Regions from separate parts of the Mesorhizobium sp. KR1-2 genome, predicted to be linked through region 1. Evidence: riboswitches for the same ligand, from Rfam matches in the RefSeq annotation. Region 1 holds a riboswitch; the other holds the start of a gene.

The links. Region 1 has a riboswitch for S-adenosylmethionine ahead of metA (homoserine O-succinyltransferase). Riboswitches for the same ligand answer to the same signal wherever they lie in the genome.
Region 2: another riboswitch for S-adenosylmethionine. It lies ahead of ABLE85_RS00890 (O-succinylhomoserine sulfhydrylase); the one in region 1 lies ahead of metA (homoserine O-succinyltransferase).

The regions. Positions count from the first base shown of each region.
Region 1 is NZ_JBDZDS010000005.1:248,319-257,230, forward strand. Features, by position in the region: gene ABLE85_RS12905 (TetR/AcrR family transcriptional regulator) at 1-327, shown strand, start outside; gene ABLE85_RS12910 (AI-2E family transporter) at 353-1,513, opposite strand; gene metA (homoserine O-succinyltransferase) at 1,785-2,723, opposite strand; SAM riboswitch at 2,779-2,857, opposite strand; gene hisC (histidinol-phosphate transaminase) at 2,975-4,087, shown strand; gene ABLE85_RS12925 (prephenate/arogenate dehydrogenase family protein) at 4,091-5,035, shown strand; gene ABLE85_RS12930 (DUF2125 domain-containing protein) at 5,115-6,101, opposite strand; gene ABLE85_RS12935 (gamma-glutamylcyclotransferase) at 6,244-6,765, shown strand; gene ABLE85_RS12940 (aldo/keto reductase) at 6,889-7,836, shown strand; gene ABLE85_RS12945 (1-acyl-sn-glycerol-3-phosphate acyltransferase) at 7,889-8,674, opposite strand; gene ABLE85_RS12950 (YdcF family protein) at 8,746-8,912, opposite strand, start outside.
Region 2 is NZ_JBDZDS010000001.1:173,259-182,170, reverse strand. Features, by position in the region: gene ABLE85_RS00930 (6-hydroxymethylpterin diphosphokinase MptE-like protein) at 1-190, opposite strand, end outside; gene ABLE85_RS00925 (glycosyltransferase) at 434-1,339, shown strand; gene ABLE85_RS00920 (glycosyltransferase family 4 protein) at 1,376-2,509, shown strand; gene ABLE85_RS00915 (sugar transferase) at 2,534-3,169, shown strand; gene ABLE85_RS00910 (NAD-dependent epimerase/dehydratase family protein) at 3,170-4,123, opposite strand; gene ABLE85_RS00905 (hypothetical protein) at 4,108-4,488, opposite strand; gene ABLE85_RS00900 (nucleoside-diphosphate sugar epimerase/dehydratase) at 4,558-6,297, shown strand; gene ABLE85_RS00895 (2'-deoxycytidine 5'-triphosphate deaminase) at 6,374-7,465, opposite strand; SAM riboswitch at 7,542-7,618, shown strand; gene ABLE85_RS00890 (O-succinylhomoserine sulfhydrylase) at 7,663-8,853, shown strand.

The sequences.
Region 1 (8,912 bases):
ATCCGTGCCTTCCTGACCAGGGTCGGCCACCGCGCGGTGCAGCCTGACTATCGCGGCTGCGGCATGACCAATGCGGCGATCGAATATCCCGAGCATGGCCACCCGGCGCGCCTGGTGGGCGAGGCCAACAAACGCGAGCTGCGCCGGCGCCTGCGCGCCATGGCGGCCGAAATGGGCGCGGAAGACGCCGACACGCTGGGCGACGGCCTGCTGCTTCTGATCGAGGGTGCCTATGTTTCCGGCCAGTTGTTCGGCCCCGGCGGTCCCGCTGCTTCCGTCGCTGAAAATGCCGATCGGCTGATTGCCGCAAGCCTGAAGGCGCGTTGACGAGTGCGTCCGACGCCCGGCGGGATTACTCCGAGCCCACGAGCCGTTTCGGCTCATGTTCGGGCAAGAGCTCATCCGTGACCTGCGCGACGCCAGCTACAGGGCTGTCCGTCTGCTCGACCTCGCGCAGCCATTCGCGCCAGATCGCAACCAGTAGCGCCATCAGCACCGGGCCGATGAACAGGCCCAGGAAGCCCATGGTCTTCACGCCGCCGATCAGTCCGAAGAAGGTGGGCAGGAAGGGCAGCTTGATCGGCCCGCCGACCAGCTTCGGCCGCAGCGTCTTGTCGACGATGAACAGCTCGATCGAGCCCCAGGCAAGCAGGGCGATGCCGGCGATCGGCGTGCCGCGCGCCACCAGATAGGCCGAGACCAGCGTGAACGACAGCGGTGCACCACCGGGGATCAGCGCCATGACGCCGGTCAGCACGCCGAGCGTGACCGGCGACGGCACGCCGGCGATCCAGTAGGCGATGCCCAGCACCACGCCTTCGCCGATGGCGATCAGCGTCATGCCGGTGACCGTGGAACTGATCGTGGCCGGCACCACGCCGGAGATCCGATCCCAGCGCGTCGGTAGGATGCGCTCGCCGAGCTTGCCGATCTGCTTGGCGAAGCCCTCGCCGTCGCGATAGACGAAGAACAGCGCGATCAGCATGAACAGCAGCGTCAGCAGCAGGTTGAAGGCGCCTCCGCCGGCCGCCAGCACGCCGCGATAGATGCTGCCGATATTGGCGCCGCTGACGATCTGGATGAGCTCGCCGATGGCGCCGGGGTGGCCGATGTAGCGCGTCCACTGCTCGTTGGCCCATTCGCCGACGACCGGGAGTGTGCTGATCCATTCAGGCGTGGGCGCACCGTTGCGATTGGTCTCGACCGCCCAGGTGAACCACTCGCGAACTTCGTTGACCGTGTAGATGCCGGCCAGAACGATCGGCACCACCAGGAAGGCGACTATGAACAGGATCGCCAGCGTGGCGGCAACGGTGCGGTTGCCGGAAACCCCGTCGAGCAGTCTGCGATAGAGCGGCCAGCTTGCAAAAGCGATGACGAGTGCGGCCAGCACCGGCACCAGGAAGCCATGGAAGAAGTAAATGCCGGCCGCGACGATGAGCACGAGCAGCCAGCGCGCGGCGGTCAGGGGAGGGATGAGCGGAATACGGGCAGGTGTGGAAAGCCCGAGCAGGCGGGGTTCCCGTTTGGAGGTCCCGGATTCCAGTTCGCTCAAAAGAAAGTTCTCCTCGGCTGGGCGGTGCACTCTTCACTACCCTGTTGCGCGGGCCGCACCAAGGGGTTTCGCGCAGATATAGGTATTCGCCGGGTCGGGCGAAATGCGGAGCCCGGCCACGGTACGATTTAGTGATCATAGCTGCGGAAATGCGCTGCTTTGTGACGATGTGTGCGACCTGCTGGCGCGGCTTGTTCTATCGCGCCAGTTCGCTCAGCCCAGGCGAGGATTATGCCATGTCGGGCTGCAGGGGCCTTCCGACATGTTCCAGGTCGTAAGGCGTGGTCTGATAGACTTGGTTGATCCAGTTGCCGAAAAGCAGATGGGCATGCGAGCGCCACCGGTTGAGCGGTCGGCGGGCCGGATCGTCGTCGGGGTAATACCCGTGCGGCACCTCAATCGGCGTACCGGCGGCCACGTCGCGGTCATATTCTTCCTTGAGCGACGTGGAATCATATTCGATGTGGTTGAACATATAGAGCCGGTTGCCGGTCGTCTCAGCCAGCAGGCAGGGGCCGGTCACGTCCGATTCCATCAACAGGTCCAAGCCCGAGCCCGAGGGAATGTCGGCGCTGCGCACCTCCGTCCAGCGTGAGACGGGAATGGCGAAATCGTCCGAAAAGCCCGCAAGGTAAGGCGAGGCGGGCGCATTGTTGCTGTGACGGAAAACCCCGAAGGCCTTCTTGTCGAGCGTGTATTTCGGGACGCGATGGAAATGCCAGGCCGCGGCCATGGCTCCCCAGCAGATGAAGAACGAGGAATGGACGTGGGTGGTCGTCCACTCGAAGATGCGCTTGAGTTCGTCCCAGTAGGTGACTTCTTCGAAGTCCAGCAGTTCTATGGGCGCGCCGGTGACGATGAACCCGTCGAACTTGCGGTCCCTGACTTCTTCCCAGGTCTGATAGAAGGAGATGAGATGCTCCTCGGACGTGTTCTTCGCCTTGTGATTGCCCACGCGCACTAGCGTCAGCTCAACCTGAAGGGGCGAGGCGCCGATCAGACGGGCGAATTGCGTCTCCGTGCGGATCTTGTTCGGCATGAGGTTCAGGAGCCCGATCTGCAGCGGACGGATGTCCTGGCGCAGCGCCGTCCGTTCGTCCATCACGGATACGCCTTCGCGTACAAGCACCTCGTGGGCAGGGAGCTGATCGGGGATCTTGATCGGCATCGCACAAACTCCAAAACAAAAAAGACCGGTGGCGAAATCGCGACCGGTCCGAACGAATTTGTCGTCATCGGTCCCTTTAGCGACTTATTTAACGTGGCTGCAAGCCGACCGGCCAAATCACCACGGAACGTCAAGCCTTTTACGTCCGCGCCTGGGCGGCGTCAACGGCAAAGCTTTTTCTCGACAATCCGCGCCCTGGCGAGTATTTCCCTCGCGTCCCTTTTTGACCTTGGAAAGCCGGATTTTCAGCCATGACGCAAGCGAATGACATGAGCCGCCCGCAGCCGAAGCCCGGCATCATGGACATCGCCGCATATGTGCCCGGCAAAAGCAGCGCGCCTGCCGGCGTCGCCAAGGTGCACAAGCTGTCGTCGAACGAAAATCCGCTTGGCGCTTCGCCGGCCGCGATCGAGGCCGTGCGCGACGTGGCCGCACGGCTCGAATTCTATCCCGACGGCTCGGCGACCAAGCTGCGCGAGGCGATCGGCGAGGTCTATGGCCTGAATCCGGCAAACATCGTCTGCTCGAACGGTTCCGACGAGATCATCGGCCTCCTGGCGCAGACCTACCTGCAGCCGGGCGACGAGGGCATCTTCACCGAGCACGGTTTTCTGGTCTACCGCATCTACATCCAGGCCGCCGGCGCGGTTCCGGTGGTGGCCAAGGAAAGCAACGAGACGGCCGACGTCGACGCCATCCTCGCGGCGGTGACCGACAAGACCAAGATCGTGTTCCTGGCCAATCCCAACAATCCTACGGGCACCTACATCCCTTACGAGGAGGTGCGCCGGCTGCACGCCGCGCTGCCCAAGCACGTGCTTCTGGTGCTCGACGCGGCCTATGCGGAATATGTGCGCCGCAACGACTATGAGGCGGGCATCGAGCTCGTCTCGAACTCGCAGAACGTGGTCATGACCCGCACCTTCTCGAAGATCCACGGTCTTGGCGGCGCGCGCATCGGCTGGGCCTATGCGCCGACGCACATCGTGGATGCGCTGAACCGCGTGCGCGGGCCGTTCAACGTCAATGCCGCGGCTATCGAGGCTGGTGTGGCCGCCATGCGCGACCGCGCCCATGTCGAGCGCACCGTTGAGCATAACGAGCAGTGGCTTCCCTGGCTTGCGGCACATCTGACGCAACTTGGCCTGAGGGTCACGCCCAGCGTCGGCAATTTCATCCTCATTCACTTCCCGGACGATGGGAAGCACTCGGCGGCATCGGCCGACGACTATCTGACCGCTCGCGGTTATATTCTGCGGCGCGTTGCAGGCTACGGTTTTCCCAACGCGCTGCGGATGACAGTCGGAACCGAAGAAGCCAACCGCGGCGTCGTCGCCGCTCTCACCGAGTTTTTGAAAAGCTAGAAAATGTCCGCTCCATTGTTTGAGAAGATCGCCCTCGTCGGCATCGGCCTCATCGGGTCGTCGCTGGCGCGGGTCATTCGCCGTGAAGGCCTTGCAGGCCATGTCGCCATCGCCACCCGCAGCCCCGACACGCTGAAGCGCGCCGAGGAACTGCAGCTCGGCTCCTCCTACACCACCAGCGCTGCCGAGGCGGTGAACGACGCCGACCTGGTCATCGTCTCGGTGCCGGTCGGCTCGTCCGCCGCTGTCGCCGAGGAGATCGCGCCGACGTTGAAGCCCGGCGCCATCGTCACCGACGTAGGTTCCACCAAGAACTCGGTGATCGCGCAGATGAAGCCGCACATGCCCGCGCATGTGCACTTCATTCCCGGCCATCCGCTGGCGGGTACGGAAAAATCCGGCCCCGACGCCGGCTTCGCCGAGCTGTTCGAGAACCGCTGGTGCATTTTCACGCCGCTGCCGGGCACCGACCCGGAAGCGCTGGAGAAGCTGTCGGAATTCTGGCGGCGCTGCGGCTCCAACATCGACACGATGGACCCCGAGCACCACGACATGGTGCTGGCGATCGTGTCGCACCTGCCGCACATCATCGCCTACAACATCGTCGGCACCGCCGACGACCTGCAGACGGTGACCAAGTCCGAGGTGATCAAGTATTCGGCGTCCGGCTTCCGCGACTTCACGCGCCTGGCCGCATCGGACCCGACCATGTGGCGCGACGTGTGCCTGCACAACAAGGACGCGATCCTGGAAATGCTGGCGCGGTTCTCGGAGGATCTCGCCTCGCTGCAACGCGCGATCCGCTGGGGCGACGGCGAAAAACTGTTCGACCTGTTCACGCGCACCCGCACCATCCGGCGCTCGATCATCGACGCCGGTCAGGATATCGACGCGCCCGACTTTGGCCGCCAGGTCGTCGCGCATCCGGAGAAGCTGGCGAAGGGCTGAGCGGCACGCCGCTCAGGTTTTGTCTCCTCACCCGGCATCCGGGTGAGGAGCGTTTCAGCGTGAGCTGACGTCTGCAGGTCTACTGCAGCGGCGGCACCTGGCCCAGCTTGATGAAGCCGAGCGAGGCCTTGCCCTTGACGATCTTCAGCGGCAGCGACGGCGAGCTGCCGAGGATGGAAAGGCCCATGAAGCCCTGGTGGATTTCCCGGCTCTTTTCCGGAAGCACGCCGCCCAGCACTGTCGCAAGTCCTTGCGGATCGCGCATGGTCACCTTGAACTGGGCGTCGACCAGCCCGTCCTGATCGACCGAGAACGGCCCGCTCAGCGAGATGCCGGTCGTCTCGCTGGTCGAGAGGTCGAGCGTGCGGATGACGCCGGACTGGCCGCGGAGGCTCTGCGCCCGGCTGGCGATGAGCTGGACGCCGTTGTTGAGGGTGAGGTCAGTCTCCCCCGACAGAGGCGGCACGGTGCGCCCGTCGACCAGCACAGGGTCGAGGGAGAGGCCGGAGAAGGTGCCGGCAAGGTCGACGTTTTCGCCGTTGGGGCGCATGTGTCCCTCGAAGGTTTCGACGGTCGCCAGTTGCGCGCCGGCGGCGGTGGCGGCGCGAAGCTGCCTGCCTTCCACCGAGACCCGCTCCGGCAGCGGATGGGCCAGCCGCACGCTTGCCCGCAGATTGCCCCAGTCGAACGCCAGCGGCTGCAAATGCGGCACGGCGACACTGGCCGGGCCGTCGAGCTCGGCTATGAGGTGGGCGGGATCGTAAATCTGGCCCACCGAGCGGAAGCCGCCGGCCGAGACGCTGATGCCCCGCTGGCTGTCTTCGAAGGCGACGTGGTCGCAGAACAGGCCGAGGCGAAAGGGATAACCGCGCGCCACCGGGTTGGCGCATTCGGCTGTCACGCCGTCGTGGTTCAGCGCCGCGACGCTGGTCTTGGCCTTCGCCTCGAGCTTGTCGGCGAGGTAGAACCAGCCCGCGGTGTAGCCGACGCACAGGACGACCACCAGGAGTGCCAGCCAAAGGAAGCGGCGGCTGTAGTTTGGCTTGCGGTTCTCGTCTGACGACATTTTTCGCGTCGATCCTCTTGTCTGGGCGATCTTTTCAGAACCGGGGGCCGGCAAGGCAAAATCCGGTTTCCCCTTTCGGCGTCGATATTTTATCCATGGCTCCGGGGCAGCGGAGCGCTGCATGCGGAGTTGGCTTGTCGATATGGGCGATTTTTGGGTTTTTGGCTACGGTTCGCTGATCTGGCGCCCAGGTTTCGCGCATATCGAGACGCAGCGCGCGCATCTGCACGGATTTCGCCGTTCGCTGTGCGTGCATTCCTACGTCCATCGCGGCACGAAGGAACGCCCCGGCCTGGTGCTGGGGCTCGACCGCGGCGGCTCCTGCGTGGGCCTCGCCTTCCGCGTGCCGGGCGATCTGCGCGAGGAGGTGGTGACCTATCTGCGCGAACGCGAACTGGTCACCAACGTCTATGTCGAGCGCACCCATGTCGTGCGGCTCGCCGCCGGCGGCAAGGTGGAGGCACTCTGCTACATCGTCGACCGCGCGCATGAGCAGTATGCTGGCAATCTCCACGAGGCAGAGGCGGCGAGCATCGTCGCCGGTGCGGTCGGGCAGTCGGGGCCCAACGAAGAATATGTGCTCAACACGCTCCAGCACCTGGAAGCGCTCGGCATCCGCGACCACTGGCTGGAGGGCGTGGCGCGGCGGCTCGGCATGGGCTGAGCGCTGCTCGCGCTCATGTGACGGGAAAACTCACTCGTTCGGGTTTGAACGATTGTCTGCCGCGGCATAGTTTTCCGTGAGGCCGCACTGACCCTGCGGTCCGGAGAACATGGAGAGCTGATCTTGCAGAAACGACGTCTCGGACGCACCGACCTCGAAATCGCGCCACTGGTGCTCGGCGGGAATGTCTTCGCCTGGACCGCGGACGAAAAAACTTCCTTCGACCTGCTCGACCGCTTCGTCGCGGCCGGACTCAACACGATCGACACCGCGGATGTCTATTCGCGCTGGGCGCCGGGCCACAGCGGCGGAGAGTCGGAGACAATCATCGGCAAATGGATGAAGAGCCGCGGCAATCGCCACAAGGTGATCGTCGTCACCAAGGTCGGCTCGGACATGGGGCAGGGAAAGGTCGATCTTTCCGCCGCGTACATCGCCCGCGCGGTCGAGGCCTCGCTGACGCGTCTGCAGACCGATTTCATCGACCTCTACCTGTCGCACTGGCCGGATGCGAGCACGCCCTACGAGGAAACGCTCGGCGCCTATGAGAAGCTGATCGAGCAGGGGAAGGTTCGCAATATCGGCGCCTCCAACCTCGACGCCGACCAGCTTGGTGCGGCGCTGAAGGTGGCAAGGGAAAAGGGCTTGCCGCGCTACGACGTGCTGCAGCCGGAGTACAATCTCTATGACCGCGCTAGCTATGACGGTCCGCTGCGCGACCTCTGCATGGCCGAGGACATCGGCGTCATCACCTATTTCAGCCTGGCCAAGGGCTTCCTGTCCGGCAAATACCGCAGCGAGGCCGATCTCGGCAAAAGCCCGCGCGGCGAGGGCGTGAAGCAATATCTCGATGCGCGGGGCATGCGCATATTGGCTGCGCTCGACGCGGTTTCCACGCGCCATGCGGCCAAGCCGGCAGAGGTCGCGCTGGCCTGGGTCATCGCGCGCTCCGGCGTCACCGCTCCGATCGCGAGCGCCACCTCGCTGCCGCAGATGGACAGCCTGATCCGCTCGGCCGAGTTGAAGCTCGACGCAGCCGACATTGCCGAACTGGACGCGGCGAGTGCTTAAATATCGATAGAATTGAAAAGCCCGTCCCGATCAGTCCGGGGCGGGCTTTTCTTCAGGCGCTGACGCCCAGCTCCTTCAGCCGCTCCACGGCGGTCGGCGGCAGCGGCGGCTGGTCCGTTCTGCTTGCCTCGATCAGCAGCTGGTCGCAGGCGGCTTCGGTTTCGGCGATCAGCCGCTGCATGAACTCTTCCTTGCCCAGCCCCGGCGGAATCGGCGGCAGGAAGCGGGCATGGATGGTGCCCGGATAGCGCATGAACTTGCGGCGCGGCCAGTAGAGCCCGGCGACATGCGCCACCGGCACGACCGGCAGGTTGAGCTGCGAATAGAGCTCCACGATGCCCCACTTGTAGGCCGGCTCGGCACCGGGCGGGCGGCGCGTGCCTTCGGGGTAGATGATGAGCTGGCGGCTGTTGCGGGCCAGCTCTTCCTTGGTCGCGGCCACGGCGGCCTTGAGCGCCTTCGAACGGCTGCCGCGATTGACCCCTATCATGCGCATCTTGGCGAGGTACCAGCCGAAGAGCGGTATCCAGGTCAGTTCCCGCTTGAGGATGTAGAGCGCATCCGGAATGTGGGGGAGAAAGGCGATGGTATCCCAAAACGACTGGTGCTTGGGCGCGATGATGTAGGAGCCCTCTGGCAGGTTCTCCTGCCCGGTGATCTCGCTTTTCGTGCCGGCGATCTTTGCCTGCAGCCACAGGCTGGAGCGGGCCCAGACCTTGGGCACCAGCCAGGCGCGCTGACGCGACACCAGGAAGTAGAAGGGCGTCCAGAAGATCATCTGGGCGATCAGGTTGACGTAGAAGACGAAGTTGAACGCCAGCGAGCGAAGTTGGATCATGGTTGCGCCTGAAGACAATGTCAGGGCTGGTTACACCAAGTGTGCCGAAAGGAAAACCGGCAGGACTGATCTTAGTTGGTCTTGGTCACGGTGCGGGTGGCATCGACAAGCGTCATGCCGTCCGGCGTCGAGCGCAGCGGCACGATCGCGCGGGCAAGCGCCGCGAGATACTTGGTGTATTCGGTGAACAGCACGCGCAAGGCGGCGCGGCTGGTCATCCAGCTGCCGTTGTCGAGGC
Region 2 (8,912 bases), on a different contig from region 1:
CCCCCAGCCGGGTCAGCAGACGGGGCGGCACGGAACAAAATAGGGCACAGCCGGCCCGGTCCATGATCTCGCTGGCCGCCAGAAGCAGACGTGAAACCAGGCGTACAAGCCCTCCCGCGCCGCCGGTTTCCGCCGCGACGCGTCCCAATCTTGCCGACAATACTTCGCGCGCTACTCCAGGCTTCGCCATCCCGATTCGGACCCGACCGTTCGACATAAAGTGCAAAAAAGATCTGAAACAGGCAGTTTGTGAGATTGACTTCCACCAAGGGTTGCCAACTCACCAGGTTCATGTACGCTCACGCGAGCGTGATTGCAATCACAAGTATTCTCGCAGTACGACCAAGCTTAGCGCATCGAGTTGCGTTGTTTTCTTTGCCCCGAAATTCTGCGGAGCCCGTCTCCGTCCACGCAGTTCCCGGCAGCGGACACGATGACAGATATTCAACCGGCATCCCCAGTCGTCAGCGTCGTCACCCGGACGCTCGGCCATCTGCCATTCCTCAACCGCGTCAGAACCTGCCTCGAAGCCTCCACGAGCTCCCCCGCGATCGACTGGATCATCGTCGACGATGAGGTCGGCGGAAGCCCGGCCCTCGATGAATTTGTGTCCGGTGCCGCCAGCACCGGCCGGATAAAGGCAAGGCTTGTCAAATCCCTCAGGCGGCACCGCGCCAAGGCCGCCAATGCAGGACTGACGGCGGCACATGGAGATTTCATCCACTTCCTCGACGACGACGACCAGATTTGCTCCGACTTCTATCGCCACACCATCGCCGCTCTGACACAGAATGAGCGCGTCGGAGCAGCCGCGGTCAAATGCGAGGCGGTGATGGAGCGCCCCTCCCTGGACGGCGGGTCATTCATCGAGATTTCCCGCACGCCTCACTACCCTGAGGTCACCCACATCACCCTGGCCTCGCTGGCCGCGACTCAGACGATACCCCTGATCTCCGTCCTGTTTCGGTCAGACGCCGTCCGCAAGGCGGGTCTCTTCGATGTTACGTTCGAAACCTGCGAAGACTACGAGTTCTTGCTGCGCTTCCTGGCGGTCGAAGACATAATGCTGCTGAAAGAAACTCTCGCGAGCTTTCATCGGCGCGAAACGCCCTCAGACCGGGATGGCAACTCGGCGGTCACCTGTGACTTCGCGACCGAGATCAGTCATTTTCGAAATGTGATGCTTCGCAGGGACCTGAACGAGGGCAAGCTTGGCCTCGGCTGGCTGCTCGCCATGGCCGAACTCTCCGGCGGCTCCCTGAAGACCGAGAAGATACTGTCGCAATTCTACAAATACAGCTTCGTCAATTTCATGTTTTCGGCACTAAGGCGGCGATGACCGGCCTATAGATGCAAGCAAATTTCGGGAGCTGCCTTGAAAGGAAGAGCCCTCTTTGTCTGCAATGATGCGACGTACTTTACCGCGCACCGGTCGCATATCGCGCACCGTTTATTGCGGGAGGGCTGGGACGTTCACGTTGCGGCGGGGGGCGACTTTTCGCAACTCAGCAGCGCGTTCGAACGCCATTACCTTGAAGTCGAACGCCGCTACTTCTCGTTTCGCAATGACCTGCTGCTCTTTCTGGGCATTCGGTCGCTGCTGGCCGAGACGGAACCCCAAATCGTTCACCTGATTACGATGAAACCGATAGCCGCCGGGGCGGCGGCACTTTTGACGTCGTCCGGGCGCTGGGCGAAATTGCCAAGAATCCTGGTGACTTTCCCTGGGCTCGGTCGACTGTTCGACAATAGGATCTGGGCATATTCCATCCCGCGCATGATTATCTGCCGAACCTTGCAGGTGCTTTTTCGCAACCGAAATTGCCACGCCACCTTCGAAAACAGCGACGACCGCGACCTCTTTGTGCGCCTGAAGATACTGGAGCATCGACAGTCGACCGTGCTCTCCGGAGCAGGCGTGGAACTGGCGGATTTCAGGGCGGCAAGACCACAGGAAAGAGCCTTTCGCGTGCTTTGGGCATCGCGGCTGGTGCGAGGAAAAGGTCTGGTGGAATTCGTCCAAGCCGCCCGGATGGCACGAGCGTCAGGAGACGAAATCGAATTCCTCATGGCCGGCTATGCCGATCCCGGCCACACGGATAACATTCCTGCTTCGGAAATCGATGATCTGATCCGGGACGGCGCCGTCCGTTATCTCGGGCACGTCAAGGACATGCCCGAACTGCTGGCTTCGGTGGACGCCCTTTGCCTTCCATCAAGCTACATGGAGGGGTTGCCAAGGATTCTCATCGAGGCCGCTGCCGCGTCGCTTCCACTCATTGCAAGCGACGTGCCGGGATGCAGGGAAATCGTCCAAGATGGACTTAACGGCATAATCCTGCCGGATAACTCCGCCGAATCAATCTACCGTGCGGTGAAGCGGCTGGCCCAGGACCGGGCATTGGCCACACAAATGGGAAGCGCCGCGCTGCGGAAGGTGTACGCGGATGGCTTCGACATCGGCTCCATCCAGGACCAGATGCTTGAAATTTATCTGGGCGACCGGTAACGCAGTCGAGACCGGGGCGGCGGGTTGCCGCATCCAAAGCCACCGGCCGAGGTAACCGCACTTGAATCGACGCGGCAACAGCTTTCTGGGATTTCGACCATGCTGAAACGAGGGCTCGACTTCACTGGCGCCCTCGTCGGGATCCTTGTCTTTGCCCCGCTAATTGCGATCGGCGTGCTTGCAGTCCGCCTGACTTCGCCCGGGCCGGGCATTTTCTCGCAGCGCCGCGTCGGACGGCACGGTGTCCCGTTCAACTGCCACAAGCTCAGAACGATGCGCACGGAGACGCCGGAAGTACCTTCTCATGAGGCCGCCGTATCCTTCGTCACCCCGCTGGGGCGCTTCCTGCGTCGAACCAAGCTCGACGAACTGCCGCAGCTTTACAACGTGCTTCGCGGCGAAATGAGCTTCGTCGGCCCGCGCCCCTGCCTTCCCACGCAAGTCGAACTCATCCACGAGCGCGAAAAACGCTCCCTCTTCGAGCTCCGACCCGGCATTACTGGCCTGGCGCAGATACGCGGCATCGACATGTCGAACCCGCGACGCCTGGCGGAAGTCGACGCCGAGTACGCCAATTCGGCCTCCCTCCAGGGGGATCTTCACATTCTCCTGGCCACGGTTTTCAAGGGTGCGGGCCGTGGCGATAGGCTCCGCCACTAGCTAGGAGCGGCGGCTCGCCAGATACCGTGCGGCCGATGCGATCATTGCGTCTTTCGTCGCACGCGGAGGCGACCATCCGAAGGCGGCGCGGAACCGGCTGGAATCGACCTCCAGATCTTCAAGCAGGCTTCGCACGATGCGGCCTTGCCCGGCCATCCGTAGCAACAGGCGCAGAAAGCCTTCCGGTACGGATAAGCGCCGAGGCGGAACCCTCATGCCTTCCTGAAGCCAGGCGGCGATTTCGGCCAGACTAACCGCTTCCGCATCTGCGACCGAATAGGTGCCGGACATGCTGGGGTCTGGCGTACCTGAAACAACCGTTTCCAAGGCGTCAACGAGATTGTCGACGGCGACAAAGCTTCTCCGGTTGTGAACGGCGCCGAAAGGCAATGGAAGCCCCGACGCGGCCAGTCGCTGCAGATGCCGCCAGTTGCCCTTGGCATCCCATCCGTAGATCAAGGGCGGGCGGATCGAAATGCCGAGCCGTCCGAGGCGGGAGAACTCGGCCACGTGTGCTTCCGCGGCCAACTTCGAAAGCCCGTAGGGCGTCGTGGCAGCGTCCGTTGGGGTGTCGCCGGATACGACGCCTTTGGCTGAATTGTCGGCCACCGCATGCACGCTGGACACCAGCACGAAACATTGCACCCCTGCCTCGAACGCCTGCTCGGCGAGCCGGGCGGTGCCGCGATTGTTGACCCTGTCGAAATCCTCGTTCGCGACACCCGGCGCAGGGACTTGCGCTGCCAGATGGACTACAGCGCCGCAGCCTCTCAGGGCGCCGCGCCAATCCGTTTCCGGTCCTATATCGCCGACGAGCACCGTTGCCATATTTGAGGCGCCGTTGGCGACCGGAGATCGGCCCGCCAGAGTGAGATCGCGACCTTCCCGGAGCAGCCTTGCCACCAGGTGACGTCCCACGAAGCCGCTCACGCCTGTAATCAGAATTTTCCGCAAGGTGATTCTATCCAGACACAGGGAAAACTGCCTTGGAATGCAAGCGGCACCGCGAGATTCAGTGCTGATTTGCCCAACTTTTTATATCCGAAATCAGTTTCGATTGTCTTGTGAAGCTTCTTGGCAACACTCATCGATGTTGTGTGAATATAGGCCAATATTGGCTTGATCTCATAGATATTGATTTCATAGTTTCCCAATGGGCGCTTAACGCCCGGGGGACCAATTACCGAATGAAGCTGCTCCTTAAAACGGACAGAATCAATGTTCTGCGCCTGGGCAGCATCGTGCTCGACCTCGCCATTGCCGCCGGCGCATTTTTCGCCGCGTATCTCTGCGCATATGGCCACGCCCGATTGCAGCATGTCCCAGGCCTCTTCGAAAAGACGGCATCGTTCACAGCAATTTGCGCGCTAAGCTTCATCTTTTTCCGCGTGCAGAAAGGCACATGGCGGTACGTCTCGATCTCGGAGCTCACTGCGCTCATCAAGGCGACGGTGATAGCGGTCGGCCTCTACACAGTCGCTGCGTTCCTGCTTTCGCGTGGCGAGAATGTTCCGCGCAGTGTGCCGGTCCTGTCCGCGCTGTTCCTCATCGCCGGTCTCTCTTCGACGCGCCTGACATACCGCCTGGTGATGGACGGCACCTGGAGAGGAAACAGCCTGAGATCGCCCCTGTCGCTAAGAGGCCGCAAAGTACTGCTTCTGGGCCTCTCCAACAGCGCCGAGAGCTTCATCCGCAGCACCAGGAGAAACAAGGCCAGCAACATCTCGGTTGTCGGCATTTTCGACGATGACAGGCTCAACCACTCGCGGATGGTCCACGGCGTCAAGGTGGTCGGACCGCTTGCAGGTGTGAAGGCCTATATCGAGGAACTCAAGCGACGCGGCATCAACGTTTCCGAGCTGATCGTAACCGAATACCAACCGAGCCGGCAGAGGCTGAACGAAATCCTCGAGACGGCGGCCACGGTAGGGCTCAAGGTGACCAGGATCCCGGATATTACGGCGACCTCCTCGATCACCAGCAGCTTGCTGGTCGAGCCGAAGCCGATCGAGATCGGCGACCTGCTTGGCCGGCCCGAAGTGCTGCCCGACATGGAGGGTATCGCTCATCTGATCAAGGGGCGGGTTGTTCTTGTTACCGGGGCGGGCGGCTCGATCGGGTCGGAGTTGTGTCGGCAGATCGCCACTTCCAACCCCGGGCTGCTGATCGTCACCGACAGTTCGGAGCTTCATCTCTACACGATCGACAAGCAGCTTCGCGAGGCGCATCCGGACCTGCCGATCGTCACGCGGTTCGCGAACGTACGTGACGCCATCCGGGTCAACGACGTGTTCCGTATCTACCGGCCGGATGTCGTATTCCATGCCGCCGCGCTCAAGCATGTGCCGCTGGTCGAAGAAAACCCCATCGAAGGCATCAAGACGAACGTGCTCGGCACCCGCAACGTCGCGGATGCCGCCTTGGCCAACGAAGCCGAGGCCTTCATCATGATCTCCACCGACAAGGCGGTGAACCCGACCAATGTGATGGGGGCTACCAAGCGCGCCGCCGAGGCCTATTGCCAGTCCCTGGACGTGAGTTCGACAACCACACGCTTCAAGACGGTGCGTTTCGGCAACGTGCTGGGATCGAACGGTTCGGTGGTACCGCTGTTCCAGGAGCAGATCGCGGCCGGCGGTCCGGTAACGGTCACTCATCCGAATATCGTGCGCTTCTTCATGACCATTCCGGAAGCCGTGAAGCTGGTTCTCAACGCATCGGCACATGCGCTCGAGAGCCAGAACGAGCGCGGCAAGATCATGGTGCTGGACATGGGCAAGCCCGTGCGCATCGTCGACCTTGCCGAGCGGATGATCCAGCTTGCGGGCTTCAAGCCGCATGTCGACATCGAGATTTCTTATGTCGGCTTGCGCCCAGGAGAGAAGCTGTTCGAGGAGCTCTTCGATCCGTCGGAGGTGCTGGATGCGAATACCGACGAAGCCTATGTCGTCGCTTCACCCCGCGTCATCGACAAGGCGTTGCTGCACCACACGCTGACAGGCCTGGAGGCCGTCGTGGCGCGGGAAGATGCGACGCGAGCCATAGAGCTGCTGTCGCATATCGTGCCCGAATACAGGCGCAAGAGCGACACGGCGGAATCGCTCGAGAGCTTCGAAGCGCTGCACTGACCACCTGCCGTTCAGCGTGAGCTCCCATTCAGCGTAAACTTGAAAGGTCTGGCGCTTTCGCGCCAGTGGCCGCGGCTCAGCCCGCCCGAAAATGCTTGGAAAGCTTGAGGCCCTGCGCCTGATAGTTCGAGCCGAGATCGGTGCCATAGAGCGCATTCGGCCGCGACAGCATGTGCTCGTAAACCAGACGACCGACGATCTGGCCGTGTTCGAGGATGAACGGCACCTCGTGGCTGCGCACTTCCAGCACCGCGCGGCTGCCGGTGCCGCCGGCCGCGGAATGGCCGAAGCCGGGATCAAAGAAGCCGGCATAGTGGACGCGGAATTCGCCGACCAGCGGATCGAAAGGCGTCATCTCGGCTGCATGGCCGGGCGGCACATGCACCGCCTCGCGGCTGACGAGGATGTAGAACTCGTCCGGGTCGAGCACCAATTCGCCCGCGCCGCGTCGGTAGAGCGGCTCCCAGAAGTCATGCAGGTCCTGCGCCGCGCGCTTGTCGACGTCGATCAGACCGGTGTGATGCTTGGCGCGGTAGCCGATCAGTCCGTCCTTGTCGCCCTGAAGGTCGATGGACAGCGCGATGCCGCCGCCGGAGATGTTTGGCGTTTCAGAGGCGACCAGCGTCTCCGTCCGGTGCAACTCGTGAAGCTCGGCTTCGGTGAGCAGCGCATTGCCGGTGCGGAAGCGGATCTGCGACAGGCGCGAGCCGGTGCGCGCGATGATGGGGAAGGTGCGCGGGCTGACTTCCAGATAGAGCGGCCCGGCATAGCCGGCTGCGATCTTGTCGAACTCCTGGCCATGATCGGTCATGACGCGGGTGAAGATGTCGAGCCGGCCGGTCGAGCTCTTCGGGTTGGCCGAGGCCGAGATAGTCTGAGGCAGGGCCAGGCTTTCCAGCAGCGGCACGATGTAGACGCAGCCGGTTTCCAGCACCGCGCCCTGCGTGAGGTCGACCTCGTGGAGCCTCAGGCGCTCGAGCTTCTCGGCGACCTTGTGGCCGGGGCCAGGCAGGAAGCTGGCGCGCACGCGGTAGGCCTTTTCGCCGAGGCGCAGGTCGAGGCTCGCCGGTTGGATCTGATCGGCATCGAGCGACCGCGGCGCCGCCAGCGCCCCCGATTGGAAGAGTGCCGCGATCTCCTGATCCGGAAGAATGCCTGTTTGCGCCAATGCCTGCTCCACAAAATGGTCGAAGGAGGTTTAATGATGTGTGCCATTGACGCAAGCCGGCACGAGGTCTAAACGGGCCTTATCCCGTGGTGATTTGCCGGTCGGCTTGCAGCCACGTTAAACAAGTCGCTAAAGGGCCGCTCGTGCACCGGCATGCGACTTTTCGCGGCCGGTTTTTTTGTGTCTGGATCAAGGCTATGACAAACAACAAGCGCGACTGGAAGCCTGCAACGCAACTCGTCCACTCCGGGGTGCTCCGCTCCGAATTCGGCGAGACCGCGGAGGCGATGTTCCTCACGCAGGGCTACGTTTACGAGACCGCGGAGTCCGCCGAGGCCCGCTTCAAGGGCGAGACGCCCGGCTTCATCTACTCGCGCTACGCCAACCCGACCGTCGACATGTTCGAGAAGCGCATGTGCGCGCTGGAAGGCGCGGAGGACGCCCGCGCGCTGGCGTCGGGCATGGCGGCTGTGACGGCCGCGATCCTGTGCAGCCTCAAGGCCGGCGACCACATCGTGGCGGCGCGCGCGCTGTTCGGCTCCTGTCGCTGGGTGGTGGAGACGCTGGCGCCCCGCTACGGCATCGAAGCGACGCTGGTGGACGGCCGCGACATCGCCAACTGGGAAAAGGCGGTGCAGCCCAACACCAAGGTGTTCTTCCTGGAAAGCCCGACCAACCCGACGCTGGAGGTGGTCGACATCGCCGCCGTGGCGGCACTTGCCAATTCCATCGGCGCGCGCCTCATCGTCGACAACGTCTTCGCCACCCCGTTGATGCAGAAGCCGCTGGAGCTTGGCGCGCATATCGTGGTCTATTCGGCCACCAAGCATATCGACGGCCAGGGTCGCTGCCTGGGCGGCGTGATCCTTTCCGACAAGCAGTGGATCGACGAGAACCTGCACGACTATTTCCGCCACACCGGTCCGAGCCTGTCGCCGTTCAACGCCTGGACGCTGCTGAAGGGGCTGGAGACACTCCCCCTGCGCGTGCGCCAGCAGACGGAGAGCGCGGCCAGGGTGGCCGACTTCCTCGCCGGCCGGCCGGAGGTGGCACGTGTCGTCTATCCGGGCCGGGCCGACCACCCGCAGGCAGACATCGTGAAGAAGCAGATGTCGGGCGGCTCGACCCTGATCTGCTTCGACCTCAAGGGCGGCAAGAAATCGGCCTTCGCCTTCGAGAACGCGCTCGACGTGGTGCTGATCTCCAACAATCTCGGCGACTCCAAGAGCCTGATCACGCATCCGGCCACCACCACCCACAAGAACCTGACCGACGAGGCGCGCGCCGAACTCGGCATCGGGGACGGCACGCTGCGCCTGTCGCTGGGGCTGGAGGATGCCGACGACCTCCTGAAGGACATCGACCGCGCGCTGAAGGCGGCGGCGTAGGGGGCCGGGCGCAGCGCCTCCCTCCCCCTTGAGGGGAGGTGCCGAGCGAAGCGAGGCGG